DNA from 4 places in the Rhodococcus sp. UNC363MFTsu5.1 genome. Region 3 is predicted to be linked to each of the others. Evidence: riboswitches for the same ligand, from Rfam matches in the RefSeq annotation. Region 3 holds a riboswitch; each other region holds the start of a gene.

Region 1 (5,875 bases), on a different contig from region 3:
CCCCCAACGCGACGGCCTCCCGGTAGCCCAACGTCAGCGTCTTGCCGAACTCCGCATCCACGCCGATCACCCCCGCCATTGGGTGCCCGTCGAGGCGACGCGCCAGGTACAGCAGGCCCGCGCACTCGGCATGGATCGGCATCCCCCGGCGAGCCAGCTCGCGGACGGTGGTGAGCAGCGGGATGTTCGCCGCCAACTCGGGCGCGTGCTCCTCCGGGAACCCACCGGGCAGCACCAGAGCGGCCGCGCCGTCGGGAAGCTGATCGACGGCGGGATCGAAGGTGCACACCCGGGCGCCCGCCGCCTCGAGCAGCTCTCGGTGCTCGGCATATCCGAACGTGAACGCCGAGCCGCCCGCCAGCGCCACCACCGGCGCGGGTCCCGGTTCGTCCGTACCGGCCTCGTCCACGGCATCCCATGCCGGTGCCGCGACGCTGGAGCGGGCCAGCGCCCGCACCGCGGAGAGGTCGACGTGCCGGGCGATCAGCTCGGTCATCGCGTCGACCGCGTCGGTGGCGGCGCGGCCGTGCTCGACCGCGGTGATCAGGCCGAGGTGCCGCGAGGGCACCGCCAGCTCCGCGAGCCGGGGCACCACCCCGAGCACCGGCACCCCAACCCGGTCACAGGCCTGGCGCAACACCTGCTCGTGCCGCTCGCTGCCGACCCGGTTGAGGATCACCCCGCCGATCCGGACGCCGCTGTCGAAGGTCGCGAACCCGTGCAGCACCGCGGCCAGCGACTGGCTGTGGCCGCGGGCGTCGACGACGAGAACCACCGGGGCGCCGAGCAACCCGGCGACCTGAGCGGTCGAACCCTCCGCGGCGCCCTCGGGCGCCGGGTCCGCGATCTTGCCGTCGAACAGGCCCATCACGCCCTCGACGACGGCGATGTCGCAGCCCGCGCTGCCGTGCCGGTACAGCGGGCCGATCCGGTCGGCACCAACCAGCACCGGGTCCAGGTTGCGTCCGACCCGCCCGGCGGCGAGGCCGTGATAGCCCGGGTCGATGTAGTCGGGCCCCACCTTGAACGGCGCCACCCGATCTCCCGCCGCGCGCAGGGCACCGATCAGACCCGTTGCGACGGTGGTCTTTCCGCTGCCTGAGGCGGGTGCGGCGATGACCACCGCCGGAACGGCGTTCACCACTCGATGCCCCGCTGGCCCTTGCGTCCGGCGTCCATCGGGTGCTTGATCTTGGTCATCTCGGTGACGAGGTCGGCCGCGTCGATCAGGGCCTGCGGCGCATCCCTGCCGGTGATCACCACGTGCTGGTTCCCGGGCCGCGAACTCAGCACCTCGACCACCTCGTCGACGTCAACCCAGCCCCATTTGAGCGGGTAGGTGAACTCGTCCAGGACGTAGAACTTGTGCTCCTCGTTCGCGATCCGGCGGGCCACCTCACGCCAGCCGTCCAGCGCGACGCGGGCGTGGTCCTCGTCCTCGCCCTTCTTGCGGGTCCAGGACCAGCCCTCGCCCATCTTGTGCCACTGCACCGGTCCGCCGACGCCGGTGGACTCGTGCAGCTCGCCGAGCGCCCGGAACGCCGACTCCTCGCCGACCTTCCACTTCGCGCTCTTGACGAACTGGAACACCCCGATGTCGAAGCCCTGGTTCCAGGCTCGCAACGCCATCCCGAACGCGGCGGTCGACTTCCCCTTGCCCGGGCCCGTGTGCACGGCCAGCACGGGCGCGTTGCGGCGCTGCCGGGTGGTCAGGCCGTCGTCGGGGACGTTCTCGGGAAGCGGTACACCCTTGGGCATCGTCTGATACTCCTCTTTCCGTTCTAGGCCGCGAGCTTCGCGGTGCCGGCGCGGACGACGCCGGCCACCTGCTCCGCCGAGAGCTCGCCGAGCCGGATGTAGGCACCCCGCAGCGCGGTCGCCAGGTCACGGGCCAGGCCGAGGCGCACCATGCCGGACTCGCAATCCACCACAACCGAGGCCACCGACTCGCCCGCGAGCAGGGTCGCGGCCACCCGGGCGCGATGGACCGGGTCGGCTCCGCCGGTCGCGCGGCCGTCGGTCAACGCGACCACCATCGCCCGACGCTGGGGGTCGCGCACCTTCTCCCGCAGCACCACCTCGCGGGCCTTCAGGAATCCTTGCGCCAGTGGGGTTTTGCCGCCGGTGCGCAATGAGCGCAGTCGCCGGACCGCGACGTCGACGGACGAGGTGGGCGGCAGCACCAGCTCGGCGGCGGCGCCCCGCACGGTGATCACCGCGACCTTGTCGCGGCGCTGGTAGGCATCGCGCAGCAGCGAGACGACGGCGCCGGTGACCGCGGAGAGCCGGTCCCTCGCGGCCATCGAACCGGACGCGTCGACCACGAAGACCACCAGGTTGCCCTCGCGACCCTCGCGGTGCGCCCCTCGGATGTCGCTGGGCGCCAACACCATCCGGCCGTCCCGCCGTCCACGGGCGACCTGGTGCTCGGCGGCCGCGAACAGGGTGCCGACCAGGTGCAGCCCCCGGCCCGCTTCGGTGGTCGGCCGCACGGTCCGGCCCTGCGCGGAGCGCGAACGCGAACGCCTGCCCGGCGCGCCCTCGCCGACACCGGGGATCGTCAGCAGCCGGGTCTTGAACTGCGCCGAGGGCGCCGCGGCCGCGCGTTCGGGGGCACGGACAGGGCCGGGCTGTTCACTCTCGCTCGGCTCCGCGGATTGCTGGGCACCGTCGGGGGACGCCCCGTCGGACTCGGGCTCGGGCGCGCCGCCGCCGGGTCCGTCGGGATCGGGCTCGGGTTCGGGCTCCGGCTGGTTCGCCTGCTCGGCGGCGTCCCGCATCGCGTCCTCGAGCTGCTGCGGGTCGAGGCCCGGCTCGTCGAACGGGTCGCGGCGGCGGCGATGCGGCAGCGTCAGCTCCGCGGCGACCCGCACGTCCTCCTCGGCGACGGCGTCCGCGCCGCGCCAGGCGGCGTGCGCGGTGGCGGTGCGGGCCAGCACCAGGTCCGCGCGCATGCCGTCGACATCGAACGACGCGCACAACGCGGCGATGCGGCGCAGTTCGGTGTCGCTGAGCTCGATGGCGGGCAAGGCGGCCCTCGCCGCGGCGATGCGGCGGGCCAGCGCCGAGTCCTCGTCGGCGTACCTGGCCGCGAATCCGGCGGGGTCGGCCTCGAAGTCGAGGCGCCTGCGCACCACCTGCATGCGGACGTCCACCTCGCGCGAGGCCGCCACGTCGACGGCGAGGCCGAAGCGGTCGAGCAGCTGCGGGCGGAGTTCGCCCTCTTCCGGGTTCATGGTCCCCACCAGGACGAACCGCGCGGGATGGGAGTGGGAGACCCCATCGCGCTCGATGTGCACGCGCCCCATCGCGGCGGCGTCCAGCAGCACGTCCACGAGGTGATCGTGCAGCAGGTTGACCTCGTCGACGTAGAGCACGCCGTCGTGGGCCGCGGCCAGCAGTCCGGGCTGGAAGGCCCGCTCCCCGTCCCGCAGCACCTTCTCCAGGTCCAGCGAGCCGACCACCCGGTCCTCGGTGGCGCCGACCGGCAGCTCCACCAGCCGGGCGGGCCTGCCGCCGTTGCCGTCGTCGACGGGTGGCAGCAGCGCGGCGAGGGCGCGCACCACCGTCGACTTCGCGGTACCTTTCTCGCCGCGCACCAGCACGCCCCCGATGCCGGGGTGAACGGCGCAGAGGGTCAGGGCGAGCCGGAGCGTGTCCTGACCGACGATCGCACTGAACGGAAAGCCCGGTTCGGACCCGGTACCAGCTTGTGCCACAGCGAATTTCCCTTCACTCCCCGGTGTCCACGCCGAGGGTTCGGACCTTGACCCGCTGCCGCGGCGATCTGACTCCGGATCCGGTCGTGGCCGGATCCATCACAGTGGCGGGACCGTGCCTGGTTCACACAGGACTTCCCCGCGGCAGGGAACTACGGATGCTGACTCTAGACCTCGCGCCATGGCTCGCCGCCACCGCGCCGCATCGGCACGTGCGGGATCCCGTCCTCGATGAACTCTTCGCCGTCGGGCGTGAACCCGTGCTTGGCGTACATGTCCACCAGGTGGCTCTGTGCGCTGAGCCTGCACGGCGCCGACCCGACCTCCGCGAGCGCCGTGCGCAGCAGCCTGGTGGTGTGTCCGTGCCCCCGCGCGTCCGCACGGGTGCAGAGCCGTCCGATGCGGTACGAGGTGCTGCCGTCGTGCTCCTCCATCAGGCGGAGCGTGCACACGACCTGACCGTCCTGCTCGATCCACAGGTGCCTGGTGCCGGGGAGCAGGTCCCGCCCGTCGAGTTCCGGGTACGGGCAGGCCTGCTCCACGACGAACACGTCGACCCGCAGTCTCAGCAGGTCATAGAGCGTGCGGAGGTCCAGATCGAGCGCCCAGGCGCGGTGCAGAGCCGCTGTTGCCGTCATACGGTGTGACTATCACACCGCGGCGGAGGCGGTCTCCTGAACCTCGGTGTCGAGCTCGAGCACGCGGCTGGACCAGTCCCAGACCTCGGTGAACAGCGACTTGTCGTCGGAGAGCTTCACGCCGAGCGAGGGCACCATCTGCTTGAGCTGCGGCTCCCACGAGGCGAACCGGTCCGCGAAGCAACGCTTGAGCACGTCGAGCATCGCCGGGACCGCGGTCGAGGCGCCGGGCGAGGCGCCGAGCAGACCGGCGATCGAGCCGTCCGCGGCGCTGATGACCGCGGTGCCGAACTCGAGCACGCCGCCCTTGCGCTTGTCGCGGCGGATCACCTGAACGCGCTGGCCCGCCGTGATCAGCTCCCAGTCGGCGCCGAGCGCCTCGGGGACGAACTCGCGCATGGTCTCGATGCGACCCTCCGCGTTCTTCGCGAGCTCGCTGACCAGGTACTTGACCAGGCCGAGCTCGGAAACGCCGACCCCGAGCATCGACAGCAGGTTGTTCGGCTTGACCGACCCGGGCAGGTCGGTGACCCGACCCTCCTTGAGGAACTTCGGCGACCAACCGGCGTACGGGCCGAACAGCAGGCCCGGCTTGCCGCCGATGACGCGGGTGTCGAGGTGCGGCACCGACATCGGCGGGGCACCGACGGCGGCCTTGCCGTACACCTTCGCGCGGTGCTGATCGATCAGCTCCGGGTTGGTGCAGCGCAGGAAGGCGCCGCTGACGGGAAAGCCTCCGAAGCCCTTGGCCTCCTTGATGCCGGACTGCTGCAGCAGGTGCAGGGCACCGCCACCGGCTCCGACGAAGACGAACTTGGCCTTGACGGTCTTGCGGCCGCCGGTGCGACGGTTGTGCACCTTGAGCGTCCAGCTGCCGTCGGACTGCTTCTTGATGCCCGTGACCTCGTGACCGAAGTGCACGGTGCCGCCGGAGGAGGCGACGTGGTTGAGCAGCTGCTTGGTCAGCGCGCCGAAGTCGACGTCGGTGCCGCCCTCGGTCCAGTTGAGGGCGATGGGGTCGGAGAAGTCGCGACCCTTGGCCATCAGCGGCAGGCGGCGGGCGAACTCGTCCGCGCTGTCGGTGTACTCCATGCCGTTGAACAACGTGTGTCCGGCAAGGGCGTCGTAGCGCGCCTTCAGGTACTTCACGTTGTCCGCCCCGTGCACGAAGCTCACGTGCGGGATGGGGTTGATGAACTCCTTGGGGGCGGTGAGGATGCCCTGTTCGAGCGCGTGCGCCCAGAACTGCCGGGAGACCTGGAACTGCTCGTTGACCGTGATCGCCTTGGCGATGTCGACGGAGCCGTCCTTGTTCTCGGGGGTGTAGTTGAGCTCACACAGAGCAGAGTGTCCGGTACCCGCGTTGTTCCACGGGTCGCTGCTCTCCGCGGCGGCGGCGTCGAGCCGCTCGAACACGCTGATCGACCAGTCCGGCTGCAGCTGCCGCAGGATGGCTCCGAGGGTCGCACTCATGATGCCCGCACCCACGAGCACTACATCGGTCTTGGTCTCTACCGC
Region 2 (5,875 bases), on a different contig from region 3:
ATCACGGCCAGCAGGTCGCCACCCTCGACCTGCTGCACGGGTGTGATCGCGAGCCTGCTCACGACGCCACCGCGGGTGGCGGTGATCGCCGCCTCCATCTTCATCGCCTCGATCGTCGCGACGGTGTCGCCGGCGGCGACCTTCTGTCCCTCCGACACGACGAGGGTGACGACGCCCGCGAACGGCGCGGCCACGTGGCCCGGGTTGCCCCTGTCCGCCTTCTCGGCGGCGGGGATCTCGCTGGCGATCGAGCGGTCGCGCACCGACACCGGCCGCAGCTGGCCGTTGAGGATGCACATCACCGTGCGCATGCCGCGCTCGTCGGGCTCGGAGATCGCCTCGAGTCCGATGAGCAGCTCGACACCGGGAGCCAGCGCGACCCGGTGCTCCTCGCCGCGCCGCAGGCCGTAGAAGAACTGGTTCGCCGACAGCCGCGAGGTGTCGCCGTACTTCTCGCGGTGCTCGAGGAACTCGCGGGTCGGTCCGGGGAACAGCAGCCGGTTCAGGGTGCCGCGGCGCTCGGCCGGAGAACCGTCGAGTCCGGCCTGGTCATCCGCGGTCAGGGGCGTCTCGGGCTTCGCGTCGCCGCGGCCCTCGAGCGCCCTGGTCCGGAACGGCTCCGGCCAGCCGCCCGCCGGGCTGCCCAGCTCGCCGCGCAGGAACCCGATCACCGACTCCGGGATGTCGTATCCGGCGGGATTTTCCGCGAACTCGTCCGTCGACACACCCGAGCCGACGAGGTGCAGTGCCAGGTCGCCGACCACCTTGGAGGACGGGGTCACCTTCACCAGGCGGCCGAGCATCCGGTCCGCAGCCGCGTACTTCGCCTCGACCTCCTCGAACTGGTCCCCCAGCCCGAGTGCGATGGCCTGCTGACGCAGGTTCGACAGCTGACCGCCGGGGATCTCGTGCGTGTAGACGCGGCCGGTGGGTGCAGGTAGCCCGGACTCGAACGGCGCGTACACCTTTCGCAGCGCCTCCCAGTACGGCTCGAGGTCGCACACGGCCTGCAGATCCAGGCCCGTGTCCCGCGACGAGTGGGCGGTGGCCGCGACGATCGCCGACAACGCGGGCTGACTGGTGGTGCCAGCCAGCGCCGCGCTCGCGCCGTCGACGGCGTCGGCTCCCGCCTGCCACGCCGCCAGGTAGGTGGCCAGCTGGCCGCCAGGGGTGTCGTGGGTGTGCACGTGCACGGGCAGGTCGAAGTTGCTGCGCAGCGCCGACACCAGGGTGGCGGCCGCCGGGGCGCGCAGCAGCCCGGCCATGTCCTTGATGGCCAGCACGTGGGCGCCCGCGTCCACGATCTGCTCGGCCAGCTTCAGGTAGTAGTCGAGGGTGTAGAGGTCCTCGTTCGGGTTCGACAGGTCACCGGTGTAGCTCATCGCGACCTCGGCGACCGCGGTGCCCGTCTCGCGGACCGCGTCGATGGCAGGCCGCATCTGGTCGACGTTGTTGAGCGCGTCGAAGATCCGGAAGATGTCGACGCCCGTCGAGGTGGCCTCGCGCACGAACGCGCGAGTGACCGACTCGGGGTAGGGCGTGTAGCCGACGGTGTTGCGGCCACGCAGCAGCATCTGCAGGCAGATGTTCGGCATCGCCTCGCGCAGTGCGGCCAGCCGCTCCCACGGGTCCTCGTGCAGGAAGCGGAGCGCGACGTCGTAGGTCGCGCCGCCCCATGCCTCCACCGACAGCAGTTCGGGCGTCATCCGGGCGACGTGACCGGCGACGTCGAGCAGGCCGCCGGTGCGCACCCGGGTCGCGAGCAGGGACTGGTGCGCGTCGCGGAAGGTGGTGTCGGTGACACCGAGCGCTTCCTGCGCTCGCAGCGCGGCGGCGAAGCCCTCGGGTCCGAGCTCGACCAGTCGCTGCTTCGAGCCGGCGGGCGGCGGCGTGGTCAGATCGATCTTGGGCAGCTTGTCGCGTGCGTAGACGGTGGTGGGGCGCTCGCCGTGCGGCTTGTTCACGGTCACGTCGGCGAGGTAGGTCAGGATCTTGGTGCCGCGGTCGGCTGACGCCCTCGAGGTCAGCAGCGCCGGGCGCTCCTCGATGAACGAGGTCGTCACGTTGCCCGCGCGGAAGTCGGGGTCGTCGAGGACGGCCTGCAGGAACGGGATGTTCGTGGCAACGCCGCGGATCCGGAACTCGGTCACCGCCCTGCGCGCCCTGGCCACGGCCGCGGGCAGATCCCGGCCGCGACAGGTGAGCTTGACGAGCATCGAGTCGAAGTAGGCGCCGACCTCGGCGCCCAGGTTCGCGCCGCCGTCGAGGCGCACCCCGGCACCGCCGGGCGTGCGGTAGGCGGTGATCCGGCCGGTGTCGGGACGGAATCCGTTGGCCGGGTCCTCCGTGGTGATGCGGAGCTGCAGCGCCGCGCCGCGGAGCTTGATCGACTCCTGGGCCAGACACAGGTCGGCCAGGGTCTCGCCGGAGGCGATTCGGAGCTGCGCCTGCACCAGGTCCACGTCCGTCACCTCCTCGGTGACGGTGTGCTCGACCTGGATGCGCGGGTTCATCTCGATGAACACGTGGTTGCCGCGGGTGTCGAGGAGGAACTCCACCGTGCCCGCGCAGCTGTAGTTGATCTCCTTGGCGAAGGCGACCGCGTCCGCGCAGATCCGCGCGCGCAGCTCCTCCGGCAGGTTCGGCGCGGGCGCCAGCTCGATCACCTTCTGGTGCCGTCGCTGCACGCTGCAGTCGCGCTCGAAGAGGTGGATCACGTTGCCCTGACCGTCGGCCAGGATCTGCACCTCGATGTGCCGCGGGTCGACGACGGCCTGCTCCAGGAACACGGTGGCGTCACCGAACGCGGACTCCGCCTCGCGGGCCGCGGCCTCGATCGCCTCACGCAACTGGGCTGGCTCGGCGACCCGGCGCATGCCGCGACCACCGCCACCGGCGACCGCCTTGACGAACAGCGGGAACTGCATGGACTCGGCGGCCACGAGCAGCTCGTCCACGTCGGCGGACGGCTCCGACGAGGCGAGCACGGGGAGGCCTGCCGCCTTCGCGGCGGCGATCGCGCGGGCCTTGTTGCCGGTGAGCTCGAGCACCTCCGCGGACGGTCCGACGAAGGTGATGCCCTCGGCGGCGCAGGCCGCGGCCAGGTCCGGGTTCTCGGAGAGGAAACCGTAACCGGGGTAGATGGCGTCGGCGCCTGCCTTCTTCGCCGCCGCGACGATCTCCGCGATCGACAGGTAGGCCCGGACCGGGTGCCCCTCCTCCCCGATCTGGTAACTCTCGTCGGCCTTCAGACGGTGGACCGAGTTGCGGTCCTCGTACGGAAAGACAGCTACGGTCCCCGCGCCCAGCTCGTAGGAGGCACGGAACGCCCTGATCGCGATTTCCCCGCGATTGGCAACCAAAACTTTAGAGAACATTGCTGAAAATTACCCTTGCTCTCGTACCGCTCGCCGGACGGTGTCCTAGCATCCGGGAAATTCCCGCATACTCGACCCGCTGTAACGATGCAGTACGCTACCGGCACCCACCTCACAGCGACACGGTACCCGCCGTGAACTGCGGATTCGTCTGATTCGCGACCCCTTTCGCAGGGTTCGCAGACGGGCCGAACGGCGGGCGAATACCCCCGCAGCGAGCCGCTCGGCCGGTCCCGTCCGCCCCTATACTCGGTGGTGCAATCGGTCCGCCCGGTGTGGTCGTGAGGAGCCCCGAAGTCCCCGCCCGGCGTCGAAGCACGTCTCCCTGTCTATGAGGAGAGAGGTGTGAGAGGGAACCCGGTGAGAATCCGGGACTGTCCCGCAGCGGTATGCAGGAACGACCGCCGTCACCATGCACTGGACTCACGTCTGGGAAGCGACGGCCACTAGGACCGGTGTCGATCACCGGGCGCCTGCGAGTCCGAAGACCTGCCGACTGCGTCGGGCACGCCGTGCCCGACGGTCCACCGCCTCGTGGAATGGGCGAGTAGATCGGATCAGTGCTCACTGCTGCCCACATGCGGGCGACACAAGGGCTCGGTCCGTGGTCTCGTCTGCCGGTGGTGGCCACCCACGCTGTCAGCAACTGGAGAACACCGTGACATCCATCTTCACCGCAACCGTGCTGGGCTCCCCGCGCATCGGTCCCCGCCGCGAACTCAAGAAGGCCGTCGAAGCCTTCTGGGCCGGCACACTCGACGCTGCCGCGCTCGGCGCCGTCGCGCGAGAGCTGCGCAGACAGAGCTGGACCGATCTGCGCGACGCCGGGATCGATTCCGTCCCCGTCAATGTCTTCTCGTACTACGACCAGATGCTCGACACCGCCGCGATGCTCGGCGCCCTGCCGGATCGGGTCGCAGGCGAGTCGACAGCGCTCGATCGCTATTTCGCTGCCGCTCGCGGCACCGCCACCGTCACCCCGCTCGAGATGACGAAGTGGTTCGACACCAACTACCACTACCTGGTCCCGGAGATCAGCCCCTCGACCCGGTTCACCCTCGACCCGTCGAAGGTGCTCGCCGAGGTGGAGGAGGCGCAGGCCCTCGGCATCGCGGCGCGACCGGTGCTGATCGGACCGGTCACCTTCCTGCTCCTGTCGAAGGCGATCGACTCCGAGTCGTCGCTCCTCTCGCGGGTCGGGGAACTGCTCCCGCTGTACGCCGAGCTGCTCGGGCGGCTGGCGGACGCAGGCGTCGAATGGGTCCAGATCGACGAGCCGGCGCTGGTCGCCGATCGCACGGAGTCCGAGATCGCGACCGCTGGCGAGGTCTACCGGGCGCTGTCCGCGATCGAGCACCGGCCCGCGATACTGCTCGCCTCCTACTTCGGCGACCTCGGCGCCGCGCTACCCATGCTGGCGTGGACCGGCGTCGAGGGACTTGCGGTCGACCTCGTCGCGGGCGATCCGGAGGCACTGGCCGCGATCCCCGAACTCGCGGGCAAGCACCTCGTCGCCGGGATCGTGGACGGCAGGAACGTCTGGCGCAACGACCTGACCGAGTCGCTGGCGACCCTCGAAACCCTGCGCGGGAATGCTCGTTCGATCGCGGTCTCCACCTCCTGCTCCCTGCTGCACGTGCCGTACTCGCTCGAGGGCGAGACCGGACTCGACGACTCGCTGCGATCCTGGCTGGCCTTCGGATTCGAGAAGGTGCGCGAGGTGACCACCCTCGCGACCGGCCTGCGGTCCGGTCGCGATGCCGTCGCCGCGGAACTGGCGCGGGCGGCGGCCGCCCTGGCCTCCCGGGCGGCCGATCCACGGCTGCACGACCGGGCGATCCGCGAGCGGCTCGCCGCCCTGAAGGCGTCCGACGGCGGACGGCGTCCCGCCGCGGAGCGTCGCGAGGTGCAGGCGGCCGTCCTGCCGCTGCCGCTGCTGCCCACCACCACGATCGGCTCCTACCCGCAGACGACCGCGATCCGGGTGGCCAGGGCCGCGCTGCGGAAGGGCGAGATCGACGAGGCCGAGTACCTGCGCCGGATGCGCGGCGAGGTGGCCGATGTCATCGCCCTCCAGGAACGGCTGGGTCTGGACGTGCTGGTGCACGGCGAGCCCGAACGCAACGACATGGTGCAGTACTTCGCCGAACAGCTCGACGGATTCTTCGCCACTGCCAACGGCTGGGTGCAGTCCTACGGGACCCGCTGCGTACGACCGCCGATCCTGTTCGGCGACGTCCGCAGGCCGCGCCCGATGACGGTCGAGTGGACCTCGTATGCCCAGTCACTGACGGCCAAGCCGGTCAAGGGCATGCTCACCGGACCGGTCACCATCCTGGCGTGGTCGTTCGTCCGCGACGACCAGCCGCTGTCCGAGTCGGCCGACCAGGTGGCTCTCGCGATCCGCGAGGAGACCGTCGACCTGGAGGCGGCGGGAGCGCAGGTGGTGCAGGTGGACGAACCCGCACTGCGTGAGCTGTTGCCGCTGCGGACGGCGG
Region 3 (5,875 bases):
GATCGGCGGTCAGCACCGACTCCGTCGGGCCCTCGGCGGTCACCCGGCCGTCGCACAGCACCACCAGGTGATCGCAGTACATCGCGGCCAGGTTCAGGTCGTGCATCGCGGCCACCGTGGTCAGGCCCCTCGCCCGGATCAGTTCCAGGAGCTCGAGCGAGGCCGAGACGTCGAGGTGGTTGGTCGGCTCGTCCAGCAGCAGCACGCAGGGCCGCTGCGCGAATGCCCGGGCCAGCTGGGTCTTCTGCTTCTCACCGCCGGACAGGCTCTGCCACAACCGGTGTCGCAGATGGGTGATCCCCGCCGTCGCGAGGCAGTCGGTGACGAGCTCGCCCGTGCCGAGCGCGGCGGGGCGGGCCCAGCCGCCGCGGTGCGGGATGGCCCCGAGTTCGACGATCTGTTCCACCGTCAGGTCCAGTTCGGTGGCCGAATGCTGTTCCACCAGTGCGACGGTGCGCGCGAACTCGCGGCGTTGCATCGTGGTCGTCGCGCCGTCGCCGAGCAGCACCCGTCCGCTGTCGGGACGCTCGAGCCGGGCGATGGTCGACAGCAGCGAGGTCTTGCCCGACCCGTTGGGTCCGATCAACCCGGTGACCCGCCCGGCCGGGGCCGTGCACGACACCCGGTCGAGGATCCGTCTGCCCCCCGCCGACCAGGAGACGTCCTCGACCCGGATGTCGGGAGAGTGGTGGGTCATGCGCGAACTCCCCGTCGTCGGAGCAGCCACACGAACACCGGGACCCCGACGATGGCGGTGACGATGCTGATCGGCAGTTCGCGCCCCGGCATGACGGTGCGGGCGGCGATGTCGGCCCACACCAGCAGCAGCGCACCCATCAGGGCGACCACCGGGAGCAGTCGCGCGTGCAGCGGCCCGACGAGCATGCGGGCCGCGTGCGGCACCACGAGCCCGACGAACCCGATGATGCCCGCCTGCGCGACCAATGCCGCCGTGCACAGCGACGCCACCGCGTACAGCACCCAGCGGGTGCGCTCGACGTTGGTGCCGAGGCTCGCGGCGGCGCGCTCACCGAACGCGAACGAGTCCAGCACCCGGCTGTAGGCCAGCACGATCGTCATCGTCACCGCGACGACGATCAGGATGCCGACCAGACCCGACCAGCGCACCCCGGCCACCGAGCCGAGGGTCCAGCTCAGCACCCGGTGGGCGGCGTCGCGGTCGCCGAACAGCACCAGCGCCGACGTGAGCGCCGCGGCCAGCTGCCCAACCGCTATCCCGGCGAGGACGAGCCGGCCGGGCATCAGCGCCCCGGACCGGGACGTCGCGATGACGAACACCAGCAGCAGGCTCCCGAGCGCGCCGAGGAACGCCGCCGACGAGACGGCACCGAACCCGAGGGCGCCCACCGCACTCGCACCGGTGGTGAGCACCAGGACCGCGCCCAACGACGCGCCCCCCGACATGCCGAGCAGGTAGGGGTCGGCCAGCGGGTTACCGGTCAGCGACTGCAGCACGGCGCCGCACAGGGCGAGACCGGCGCCGATCGCGGCGGCCGCCAGCACCCGCGGCATCCGCAGGTCGACGACGATGTGCGTGGTGAGCAGGTCGGTGCCGGGTCCGATACCGAGCCGTCCGGCGATCGACTCGACGACCGTGCCGATCGACAGGTCGGCCGCGCCGATCGCGACCCCGGCCGCGCAGCTCACCGCGAGCAGCGCGATCAGGATCGCCGACCAGGCGGGGCCTGCCGTCGCGGCTGCCCGGATCGGTGCCCGGGTGGACGCGGTCACGCCCCGTCGCCGCCCAGCTGCCCGGCGACAAGGCTCGCGCCCTCGATCGTGCGCGGACCCGGCGTGGTCGTCGAGAACGGGACCACGACGAACGCGTCCTCGCGCACCGCCTTCAGGTCCTTGAGCGCCGGGTCGCCGCGCAGGTAGGCCTTCTTCTCCTCGGCCGTGTCCCACGAGGCGTCGGCGAGGACGATGACGTCCGGGTTCGCTGCCAGCACCGTCTCCCAGCTGCCGTCCGCCCATGACCCGTCCGTGCCGGCGAAGATGTTGGTGCCGCCGACCGCGTCGATGATCAGCTGCGGCCCGCCCGCGTTGGCCCCGACGTACGGCGTCGTGGTCTTGCTGTCGTACCAGAAGATGCTCTTGCCCTTCGCAGGCGCGGCGGACTCGATGCCCGCCAGCGTCTCGCGCATCTGCGCGACCACAGCCGCGGCCTCGTCCTCGCGACCGAACATGATCCCGTAGTCGGTGATCTCGGCGCCGATCGAATCCCAGGCGACCGCGGGTCGCGTCGACTTGTCCTTGCAGCCGAAGGGGGAGACGTAGGTGGCGACACCGAGCTCGTCGAACGACTCGTGCGAACCGACGCCCTTGTCGTCGAACGTGCTCGAGTACGCCGCCGTCACCAGGTCGGGCTTGGCCTCGAGGAGGGCCTCGCGGCTGGGGTAGTCCTTCTCGTCGAGAGCAGGGACCTGCGCGTAGGCGGAGGCCCACTGCGGTGCGATGGCGTCGTCGAGATAGGCCGTTCCCACCATCCGATCCTGCGCGCCGATCGACAGCGCGGTCTCGGTGGCGCCCTGGTTGAGGGTGACACCGCGTTCGGCAGGCCCGTCGAGGGTCACGGTGCGGCCGCAGTTCTCGAGGGAGATGGTCGCGGTTCCCGACTCCGCGGAACCGGTGGTGCAGGCGGTAAGGGCGATGGCGGCGGCGACGGAGGCCGCGGCAGTGGAGAGAACGCGCGGTGACACCCGCGCGTGAACTCGAAGATCAACAGGGGTGCGCAAAGCGACCCGCCTTCCATGACTCGTGGAAAACGTGCAGGTATGTGTCACGGCCGGTCTCCTGGCTCGGCAGGGATGGCCGCCGGCTACGCCTTCCCGGACGCATGCGCATCCAGTGGCTGGGGTCGAACCCCTGGCAGTCGACGTACCTGCTCACAGTGGCGAGTACCGCGCCGGCTTTGCACCGGACTTCCCGAACACCGCGACAACGGTTGAAGGATAGACCAATGCCCGTGGTCGGCGGTCGCCCCCGAATCGGCCGGGGGGTGACCCGATAGGGTGCCCGTGTGCGCCCCTCACTCTCCGACTACGCCCACCTGGCCGGCGGCAAGGTCCGCGACCTCTACACGATCGACGACGAGCACCTGCTGCTGGTCGCGAGCGACCGGATCTCCGCCTACGACCACGTGCTGAGCACCCCGATCCCCGACAAGGGTCGCGTGCTCACCGCGATGAGCGTGTTCTTCTTCGAGGAACTCGGCGGCAGCAACCACCTGGCCGGTGCGCCCGACGACGAGCGGATCCCGGCCGAGGTGCTCGGTCGCGCCCTCGTGGTGCGCAAGCTGAACATGGTGCCGGTCGAGTGTGTGGCCCGTGGCTACCTCACCGGGTCCGGGCTCGCCGACTACCAGCGCACCGGCGCCGTCTGCGGCGTCGAGCTGCCCGAGGGTCTCGTCGAGGCCAGCAAGCTGCCCGAGCCGATCTTCACCCCGGCCACCAAGGCGGTGCTCGGCGAGCACGACGAGAACGTCGACTTCGCGACCGTGGTCGACCAGATCGGTCAGGAGCTGGCGGTCAAGCTTCGCGAGGACACCCTCGACATCTACTTCCGGGCGGCCAGCTTCGCCGCGGACCGGGGCATCATCCTGGCCGACACCAAGTTCGAGTTCGGCCTCGACGCCGACGGCAACCTCGTCCTCGCCGACGAGGTGCTCACCCCCGACTCCTCCCGGTACTGGCCCGCCGACGGCTACGAGCCGGGCCGGGTGCAGCCGAGCTTCGACAAGCAGTTCGTCCGCAATTGGCTCACCGGCCCCGAGTCCGGCTGGGACCGGGCGAGCGACACGCCCCCGCCGCCGCTGCCCCAGGAGATCGTCGACGCGACCCGGGCCCGGTACATCGAGGCCTACGAGCGCATCTCCGGGCTGTCCTTCGACGACTGGGTCCAGACCCCGGTGTAGCCGTCACGGCGCGGCACGCACCGCCTAGGCTGGCGGCATGACTTCGTCCGTCACCCCGGTCAGCAGCCCCATCGCAGCCCCGGTCGCCAAGAAGGTCCCCCTCGAGCGCACCCACCACGGCGACACCTTCGTCGACAACTACGAGTGGCTGCGCGAGAAGGACGACCCCGAGGTGCGCGCGTACCTCGAGGCGGAGAACGCCTACACGGAGCAGCAGACCGAGCACCTCGCGCCGTTGCGGGAAAAGATCTTCCAGGAGATCAAGTCCCGCACCCAGGAGACCGATCTGTCGGTGCCGTCCCGGATGGGCCAGTGGTGGTACTACTCGCGCAGCTTCGAGGGCAAGCAGTACGGCGTGCAGTGCCGGTGCCCGATCTCGGGCCCGGACGACTGGACCCCGCCGGTGCTCTCCACCGACACCGAGATCGAGGGCGAGCAGGTGCTGCTCGACAGCAACCTGCTCGCCGAGGGGCATGACTTCTTCTCGCTCGGTGCGTTCTCGATCACCCTCGACGGCGATCTGCTGGCGTACTCCGTGGACACCGCGGGCGACGAGCGGTACACCCTGCGGTTCAAGGACCTGCGCACCGGAGAGTTGCTCGCCGACGAGATCCCCGGCACCGCGCCAGGCGCCACCTGGTCCGTGGACAACGTGCACGTCTTCTACATGACGGTGGACGAGGCCTGGCGGCCCGACACCGTCTGGCGGCACAAGCTGGGCACCGCGCAGTCCGAGGACGTCAAGGTCTTCCACGAGCCCGACGAGCGATTCTGGGTCGGCTTCGGGTCCACCCGCAGCGAGAAGTACCTGATGATCTGGATCGGCTCCAAGATCACCTCGGAGATCCGCTGCCTCGAGTCGGACGACCCCGAGGGCGAGTTCCGGGTGGTGCTGCCCCGCGTCGACGGCGTCGAGTACAGCGTCGAGCACGCGGTCGTCGCGGGCGAGGACCGGTTCCTGATCCTGCACAACGGCGACGTCGACGGGGTGAAGGCGGAGAACTTCACCCTGGTCGACGCCCCGGTGGCCGACCCGACCGACCAGCGCACCCTGCTCGCGCCGCGCGAGGACGTCCGGCTCGAGGATGCCGAGGCGTTCGCCGGTCACCTGGTGCTGAGCTACCGGCGCGAGGCGCTGACCCGGCTCGCGGTGTGGCCGTTGACCGCCGACGGCTACGGCGAGCTGCGTGAGCTCGAGTTCGCCGAGGAGCTGTACTCGGTCGGCGCCGGGTCCAACCCGGAGTGGACGGGCCCGCTGCTGCGGCTGGGCTTCACCTCGTTCATCACGCCCAGCCGGGTTTACGACTACGACGTGGCGACCGGCGAGCTGATGCTGCGCAAGTCGCAGCCGGTGCTCGGCGGCTACGACCCCGACGACTATGAGCAGCACCGGGATTGGGCCACCGCGGCGGACGGGACCAAGATCCCGATCTCGATCGTGCAGCGCAAGGGTGTGACGGCGCCCGCGTCGATGCTGCTCTACGGCTACGGGTCCTACGAGTCCAGCATGGACCCGGGCTTCTCGGTGGCCCGGCTCTCGCTGCTCGACCGCGGCGTGGTGTTCGTGGTCGCGCACGTGCGCGGGGGAGGTGAGATGGGCAGGCACTGGTACGACAACGGCAAGATGCTGACGAAGAAGAACACCTTCACCGACTTCGTCGACTGCGCACGCCATCTCATCGACGCCGGCCGCACCACGCCGGCGCAGTTGGTCGCGGACGGCGGCAGCGCAGGCGGACTGCTGATGGGCGCGGTCGCGAACCTGGCGCCGGAGTTGTTCGCGGGCATCCTGGCGAACGTGCCGTTCGTGGACCCGCTCACCTCGATCCTCGACCCCTCGCTGCCGCTGACGGTGATCGAATGGGACGAGTGGGGGAACCCGTTGGCGGACAAGGACGTCTACGAGTACATGAGGTCCTACAGCCCCTACGAGAACGTCGC
Region 4 (5,875 bases), on a different contig from region 3:
GAGCCTGGAGATCACCGCTGACGTGACGCTCGGCCCCGACGACCCGGGATTCAAGCTGACCGGGATCGCGCTCACCGTCCGCGGCGAGGTCGACGGGCTCGACGCGGACGGGTTCGCCGCGGCGGCGCAGGCAGCCAAGCAGACCTGCCCGGTGAGCAAGGCACTGACCGGGGTCCCGATCACCCTCGATGCGGCGCTGGTCACCTAGGAGCCAGGAACAGAAACGCGATGGTGGACGTTTCAACCATCCGTGAGCCTCGAAACGAACAGCCAGCCCGAATCCGCCGCCGAGCCCGCCGTGGTGATGGAGGTCTGGTCGGACATCGCCTGCCCGTGGTGCTACATCGGTAAGAGCCGCTTCGCGGCCGCGCTGGAGAAGTTCGAGCACCGTGACCGGGTGCGGGTGGTGTGGCGTTCCTACCAGCTGGCCCCCGAGACGCCGGTCGGTGCCAGGGTCAGCGAGCTCGAGGCGCTGGCCCGGCACAAGGGCCTGCCTGCCGATCAGATCAGGCAGATGTTCGCCCACGTCGCGTCCACCGCGGCGGCCGACGGACTGACGATGGACTTCGACACCGTGATCGCCGCGAACACCTTCGACGCCCACCGGCTGGTCCACCTCGCGGGGGACCGGGGCCAGGACGTGATGGAGGCGCTGTTCCGCGCCCACTTCACCGACGGCCGGGTGGTGGACGACCGCGACGAACTGGTCGCGATCGCCGCCGAGACCGGGCTCGATGCGACCGCTATCCGCGCCGCGCTCGAGACCGACGCCGCGGCCGATCAGGTGCGCGAGGACCTCGAGGAGGCACGCCTGCTCGGAGTCACCGGCGTGCCGTTCTTCGCGGCCAACCGGGCGATCGGCGTCTCGGGTGCGCAGCCCGTCGAGGTGTTCACCCAGCTGCTCGAGCAGGCCTACGCGCAGTCAGGGGCGATCGTCACGCTCGGCGACGATGCAGGCAGCTGCGCCGACGACTCCTGCGCGGTCTAGCCGCGCGCGAAGTACCGCCGGGCGTCCGCGCCCAGCAGCAGGCCCAGCCCGGCGACCACCGCGATCACGTGGACTGTCCGCGCCAGGGCGATGAGGGTCGACGCGACCGTGAGGTCCGCGAGGTCGAATCCGTTCGCCGACAACAGCCAGGCCGCCGGTTCGACGACCAGCGACCCGATCCCCACCGTCCCGAGGCCGATCAGCAGGGTCAGCCGGGCGGGGTTCGAGCCGCGCTGCATCGCAATGGCGAGCGCGTACACGGCGCCGTAGATCGCCAGCCGGACCGCGCCCTGGGCCGCTACCGCGGACGGACTTGCGGCGCCCTCTTCCAGTGCGCGAGCGGCCTGGAGGATCGCCTCGACGATGCCGGCGAGCAGTGCGACGCAGAGCAGGGTGAAGGAGAGCTCCACCTGACGTGGCGGGCGGGTGCGGATCTCGGTGGTGGTCATGGTTTCCGAGCGTGCCGCCCTGGTGCGGCGCAGGGCATCACCCTGTGGCGTGAATCCTCGCTCACCCCACGGTATCGGTCGGCGCTGCGGCACAACGAGAGAAGCGGTGGATTCCGATGCAATGCACCGGGCTCCACCGCTTCGCTCGAGTGGTGACCGTCAGCGGGTGGTCAGCGCCTCCGACCGGGAGCTCGCCTTCGCGGCGCGCTCGGTGAGGAACGCGAACCCGAGGCCGAGCGCCAGCCACAGCGTCGCCTGGATCGCCAGCGACGAGATGCGGAACTCCCACAGCAGCGTCGCGGGGAAATCATCGCCGACCTCGTTGATACCGGGCAGCACGACGTAGCCGATCGCGACGATCGCCAGGAATGCCAGCAGCGGCGCCGCGACCTGCACCGACAGGTACCCGGTCGAGGCGACGAGGCGCGCGACGTATGCGGCGACCGCCACCGCGAACAGGCCGAGCACCACCGACGCCAGCCACAGCCAGGTGCGCTGGTTGATGGTGTCCGGGTCGCCGACCGCGGGCGGGTTCGCCGGGTACTTGAAGAACGGCACCGCCTCGATCGCCAGCCAACCCAGACCGGCCAGCGCAAGGGCCAGCACCGGACCCGACAGTGCCGTCACCCGGCGTGCGTAGTGGGCGACAGCTGCGAAGATCGCGCCGAGGGCCAGACCCGCGAGGCTGGTCGCGAGGAACAGTCCGGCCCGCTGCCCGTCGCGGCTGACGAGGGCATCGTCGCCGTGCGAGTGGCCTTCCTCTGCCGCGCCGCCAGAGTCGTGCGGGTGCTCGTCCGTCGTGGCGGCGTCGTGGGTGTGCTCCTCCGCCGGGGCGGAGGCCGCCTCCTCGATCGCGATGGCCGCGTTGATGTGCGGCTCGCCGATCACGAATGCGACGGCACCGGCGAGCAGTCCGGCGACGAGGCCGGCCAGCAGGCCGCGGATGAGGAGGTTCGTGAAGGTTCCTGTCAGTGGCACGGCAGGCCCAGCAGGTGCCGACCGTCATGCATCAGTTCGTGCATGTACATACCGGTACGCGAGACCGCACCCTGGTCGAAGCCGACCAGGTAGAGGGTCAGCATCGCGAGCAGGACAACGCCCGCGATGATCATCGCGATGCCGACAGAATCGGTCGCCGTGCTGGGATTGTGTACGAGTGCCATGGTTCCTCCTGGGATTCCGCGTCCCTTAAAAAGCCCATGCGATGGCCCCGGTATCTGGCTGTCGAGGGTGTGCCTCGATCACAGTGGCGCGACCGCTCCGGACTCTCACCGGATTCCCGTCAACCATCGCTATTACCAGCGCACTCTCGCATTGACCCGACTGTGGTGTCAATCGCAGCCGTCCGGCCGGCCGGCCAGACGTTCGCGCGTACTTCACCGGGCGGTCGGTGACAGTTGGCGGGTTCGCCATGCCGACCGGGATCGATGGGTCGGTGCGAATTGTGCAGCTGGCCAACTTCTACGGTCCCCGATCGGGCGGGCTGCGCACCGCGCTGCACAACTGGGGCGCCGGCTACAGCGGACGCGGTCACGAGGTGATCCTGGTCGTTCCCGGCCGGCGCGACGCCGAGGAGGTGATGGTGAGCGGGGTCCTGCGGATCACCCTGGCCGCGGTGCCGATCCCTGGCACCGGCGGCTACCGCGCCGTCAACCCGCGCCGGGTGGCCGACGTCGTGCGGGGGCTGCGCCCGGCCGCGCTCGAGGTGTCGGACCGGCTGACGCTGCGCGGCTTCGGGCAGTGGGCGCGTCGGCGGGACGTGCGGAGCGTGGTGGTGTCCCATGAGCGACTCGACCGACTGCTCGGGCAGGTGCTGCCGCCGCGCGCGGCGCGTTCGTGGGCGGATGTCGCCAACGCCAGGATGGCGCGCAACTTCGATGCGGTGGTCTGCACGACCGCGTTCGCATCCGAGGAGTTCACCCGGATCGGCGCGGGAAACCTGTTCCGCGTTCCACTGGGCGTCGACCTGGCGCTGTTCCATCCGGATCGACGGGACGAGGGCGTGCGCGAACGCTACGCCCTGCCCTCGCAACGGCTGTTGCTGCACTGCGGTCGGCTGTCGGTGGAGAAGCAGGTCGATCGCAGCATCGAGGCGGTCCGGTCCCTCGTCGGGCAGGGCCAGGACATCCGGCTGGTGATCGCCGGTGATGGGCCGAAGCGAGAAGCCTTGCGGCACAGGGCGCGAAAGCTGCCGGTGCACTTCGCGGGCTTCATCGGCGACTCCGGACGGCTGGCGACGCTGTTCGCCTCCGCCGACGTCACCCTTGCGCCCGGCCCGCACGAGACGTTCTGCCTGTCGGCCCTGGAGTCGCTGGCCGCGGGGACACCGGTGGTCGCGGCGCGATCGTCCGCCCTCGCGGAGATCATCACCCCGGCCTGCGGGGCGCTGGCGCACGGACGGGGCGTCGCGCTGGCGGACGCCGTCACCGGGGTCTTGGCCCTCCCCGCGGGCGCGCGCCGGGAATCGGCCCGGCTGCGGGCCGAACAGTTCAGCTGGTCGGCCTCAGTCGACGGGATGCTGTCGGTCCTGGCGGGGCACTGACGGCGGGGCGGACAGCGCAAGGCCCAACGCGGCCGCGGCCCGTCCCATCGCCTCGGGACCCGAGCGGCCGACCCCGACCATGTTCGCGAAGGAGTGGATCAGCCCGGGCTCGCGCACGTGCTGTACCTCGACCCCCGCCTCGCGCAACTTCTCGGCGTAGGCATCGCCCTCGTCGCGCAGCGGATCGAACCCCGCCGTGACGACGTAGGCGGGAGGAAGGCCGGTGAGGTCGCCGTAGATCGGGGACAGCAGCGGATCGGTCCGGTCCGCGCCGGCGGGGACGTAGCTGGCCTCGCAGAGGTCCATGAACCGTTCGGTCAGGAAGAATCCGGTTGCGAAGGTCCGCCGGCTGGGCCGCTTCACCGCGACATCCGTCGCGGGATAGATCAGCAACTGGAACACGGGCGGCGCCCCGAGTTCCCCGTGCGTGGCCCGCTGGGCGAGGACGGCGGCGAGGTTTCCGCCCGCGCTGTCGCCGCCGACGGCGATCCGGTCCTGGTCGATGCCAAGGCCGGTCGCGTTGGCGGTCACGAACGAGTACGCCGCCTCGACGTCGCGCACGGCGGCGGGGAAGGGCGCCTCGGGGGCCAGCCGGTAGTCGACGGCGACGACCCGGATCCCGGCGCGCTCGGCGAGGAAGCGGCACACCGCGTCGTGGCTGTCGAGGTCGCCGTAGACCCAGCCCCCACCGTGCAGGTAGACCAGCGCGGGCGACGTGATGGTCAGGCCGCGCGGGGTGTAGAACCGCAGCCGGAGCGGGCCCGCCGGGCCGTCGATGTCGCGGTCGGTGACCGCACCGATCGGCAGATTGCCGCCGACGGCCCTGGAACTCGACAGCAGCGCGCGCCTGCCGCCGGGTATCGGACGCTCCTCGGCGGCCGCGCCCTCGAGCCGCCCCAACGCGAGCATGAGCTGCATCTCGGCGTCGAGGACGTTGCCGTCGATCGCCACCGGCTTCCCGGCCAGCCGGTGGAGGAGGCCCGCCGGCATCGACAGCAGGGTCTGCAACGCGTGCCGCTTCGCGGCGTCGATCGCCAGGGCCATACGTGCGAACCTATCCGCTCGACCCTGGACGCATGCGCGGTCCGGGGCTCAGGCGTCCTTCGCCGCGGCGGCCACGTCGAGCACGACCTCGAACTCGAGCAGCGAGGCACCGGTCGCCACCGGCTTGGCGCGCTCACCCGAGTGGGCGGCCCTGGCCGGGCCGTCGGACCAGGCCTTGAAGGCCTCCTCGGATTCCCACTGCGTCACGACGAAGTAGCGCTCGTCGCCCTTGACGGGGCGCAGCAACTGGAAGCCGAGGAAGCCGGGGGAGTTCTCGACCGCGTGCGCGCGGTTCGCGAAGCGCTTCTCCAGCTCGGGGCCCGCGCCCTCGGGAACCTCGATTGCATTGATCTTGACGACTGCCATGCGGGCGAGCGTACTCCGCTCGGGATCAGGTGCCGGTGGTGTCGGGCTCGGCGAGATGCTCGGTCAGGACGGCCAATTGGATCTTGCCGGCGTCGGCGTGGACCGCACGGCCCGCGTCGGTGACGTCGACGAACACGCCGCGACGATCCGACTCGCACAGCGACCGCGCGACGAGCCCCGCCTTCTCCAGCCGCGCGACGCTCCTGGAGAGAGCGCTCGGGCTCAGGTACATGTCCGCGGCGAGCTCCTGCATCCGCGGGTGCTTGCAGGTGACGCTCATCAGGCGGTCGAGGGTCTCGAAGTCGCTCATGCTCAGGCCGTGCGCGCTCTGCATCTGTCGATCGAGGTCGCACGCGATCCCGTTGTACCGGTCGAGCAGCGCTCGCCAGGTGTCGCGGAGCTCCGCTTCTGACGTCATGGCCGCATCCTAGTTCCAGTCCACCGATTGATGCAAGCGAATTAAATGTTAAGGAAATTAGTGCTTGC

Evidence for each region. Region 3 has a riboswitch for cobalamin ahead of BR31_RS0125625 (ABC transporter substrate-binding protein). Riboswitches for the same ligand answer to the same signal wherever they lie in the genome.
Region 1: it holds a riboswitch for cobalamin, as region 3 does, so the genes downstream of both, BR31_RS0101290 (magnesium chelatase subunit D family protein) here and BR31_RS0125625 (ABC transporter substrate-binding protein) in region 3, are expected to answer to the same signal.
Region 2: it holds a riboswitch for cobalamin, as region 3 does, so the genes downstream of both, metE (5-methyltetrahydropteroyltriglutamate--homocysteine S-methyltransferase) here and BR31_RS0125625 (ABC transporter substrate-binding protein) in region 3, are expected to answer to the same signal.
Region 4: it holds a riboswitch for cobalamin, as region 3 does, so the genes downstream of both, BR31_RS0108100 (CbtB domain-containing protein) here and BR31_RS0125625 (ABC transporter substrate-binding protein) in region 3, are expected to answer to the same signal.

What each region holds. Positions count from the first base shown of each region.
Region 1 covers NZ_JMLO01000001.1:256,803-262,677, reverse strand. Annotated here, with positions in the region: gene BR31_RS0101300 (cobyrinic acid a,c-diamide synthase CobB) at 1-1,144, opposite strand, end outside; gene cobO (cob(I)yrinic acid a,c-diamide adenosyltransferase) at 1,138-1,758, opposite strand; gene BR31_RS0101290 (magnesium chelatase subunit D family protein) at 1,782-3,719, opposite strand; adenosylcobalamin (AdoCbl) riboswitch at 3,731-3,885, opposite strand; gene BR31_RS0101285 (GNAT family N-acetyltransferase) at 3,887-4,357, opposite strand; gene mqo (malate dehydrogenase (quinone)) at 4,370-5,875, opposite strand, start outside.
Region 2 covers NZ_JMLO01000001.1:143,447-149,321, reverse strand. Annotated here, with positions in the region: gene BR31_RS0100725 (pyruvate carboxylase) at 1-3,377, opposite strand, end outside; cobalamin riboswitch at 3,678-3,888, shown strand; gene metE (5-methyltetrahydropteroyltriglutamate--homocysteine S-methyltransferase) at 4,036-5,875, shown strand, end outside.
Region 3 covers NZ_KK366015.1:82,572-88,446, reverse strand. Annotated here, with positions in the region: gene BR31_RS0125635 (ABC transporter ATP-binding protein) at 1-697, opposite strand, end outside; gene BR31_RS0125630 (FecCD family ABC transporter permease) at 694-1,752, opposite strand; gene BR31_RS0125625 (ABC transporter substrate-binding protein) at 1,749-2,720, opposite strand; cobalamin riboswitch at 2,788-2,973, opposite strand; gene BR31_RS0125620 (phosphoribosylaminoimidazolesuccinocarboxamide synthase) at 3,041-3,934, shown strand; gene BR31_RS0125615 (S9 family peptidase) at 3,972-5,875, shown strand, end outside.
Region 4 covers NZ_JMLO01000004.1:256,230-262,104, forward strand. Annotated here, with positions in the region: gene BR31_RS0108080 (OsmC family peroxiredoxin) at 1-208, shown strand, start outside; gene BR31_RS0108085 (DsbA family oxidoreductase) at 305-988, shown strand; gene BR31_RS0108090 (hypothetical protein) at 985-1,437, opposite strand; gene BR31_RS0108095 (CbtA family protein) at 1,597-2,415, opposite strand; gene BR31_RS0108100 (CbtB domain-containing protein) at 2,406-2,600, opposite strand; cobalamin riboswitch at 2,627-2,763, opposite strand; gene BR31_RS0108105 (glycosyltransferase) at 2,873-3,979, shown strand; gene BR31_RS27905 (alpha/beta hydrolase) at 3,941-5,023, opposite strand; gene mhuD (mycobilin-forming heme oxygenase MhuD) at 5,072-5,389, opposite strand; gene BR31_RS0108120 (MarR family winged helix-turn-helix transcriptional regulator) at 5,415-5,807, opposite strand.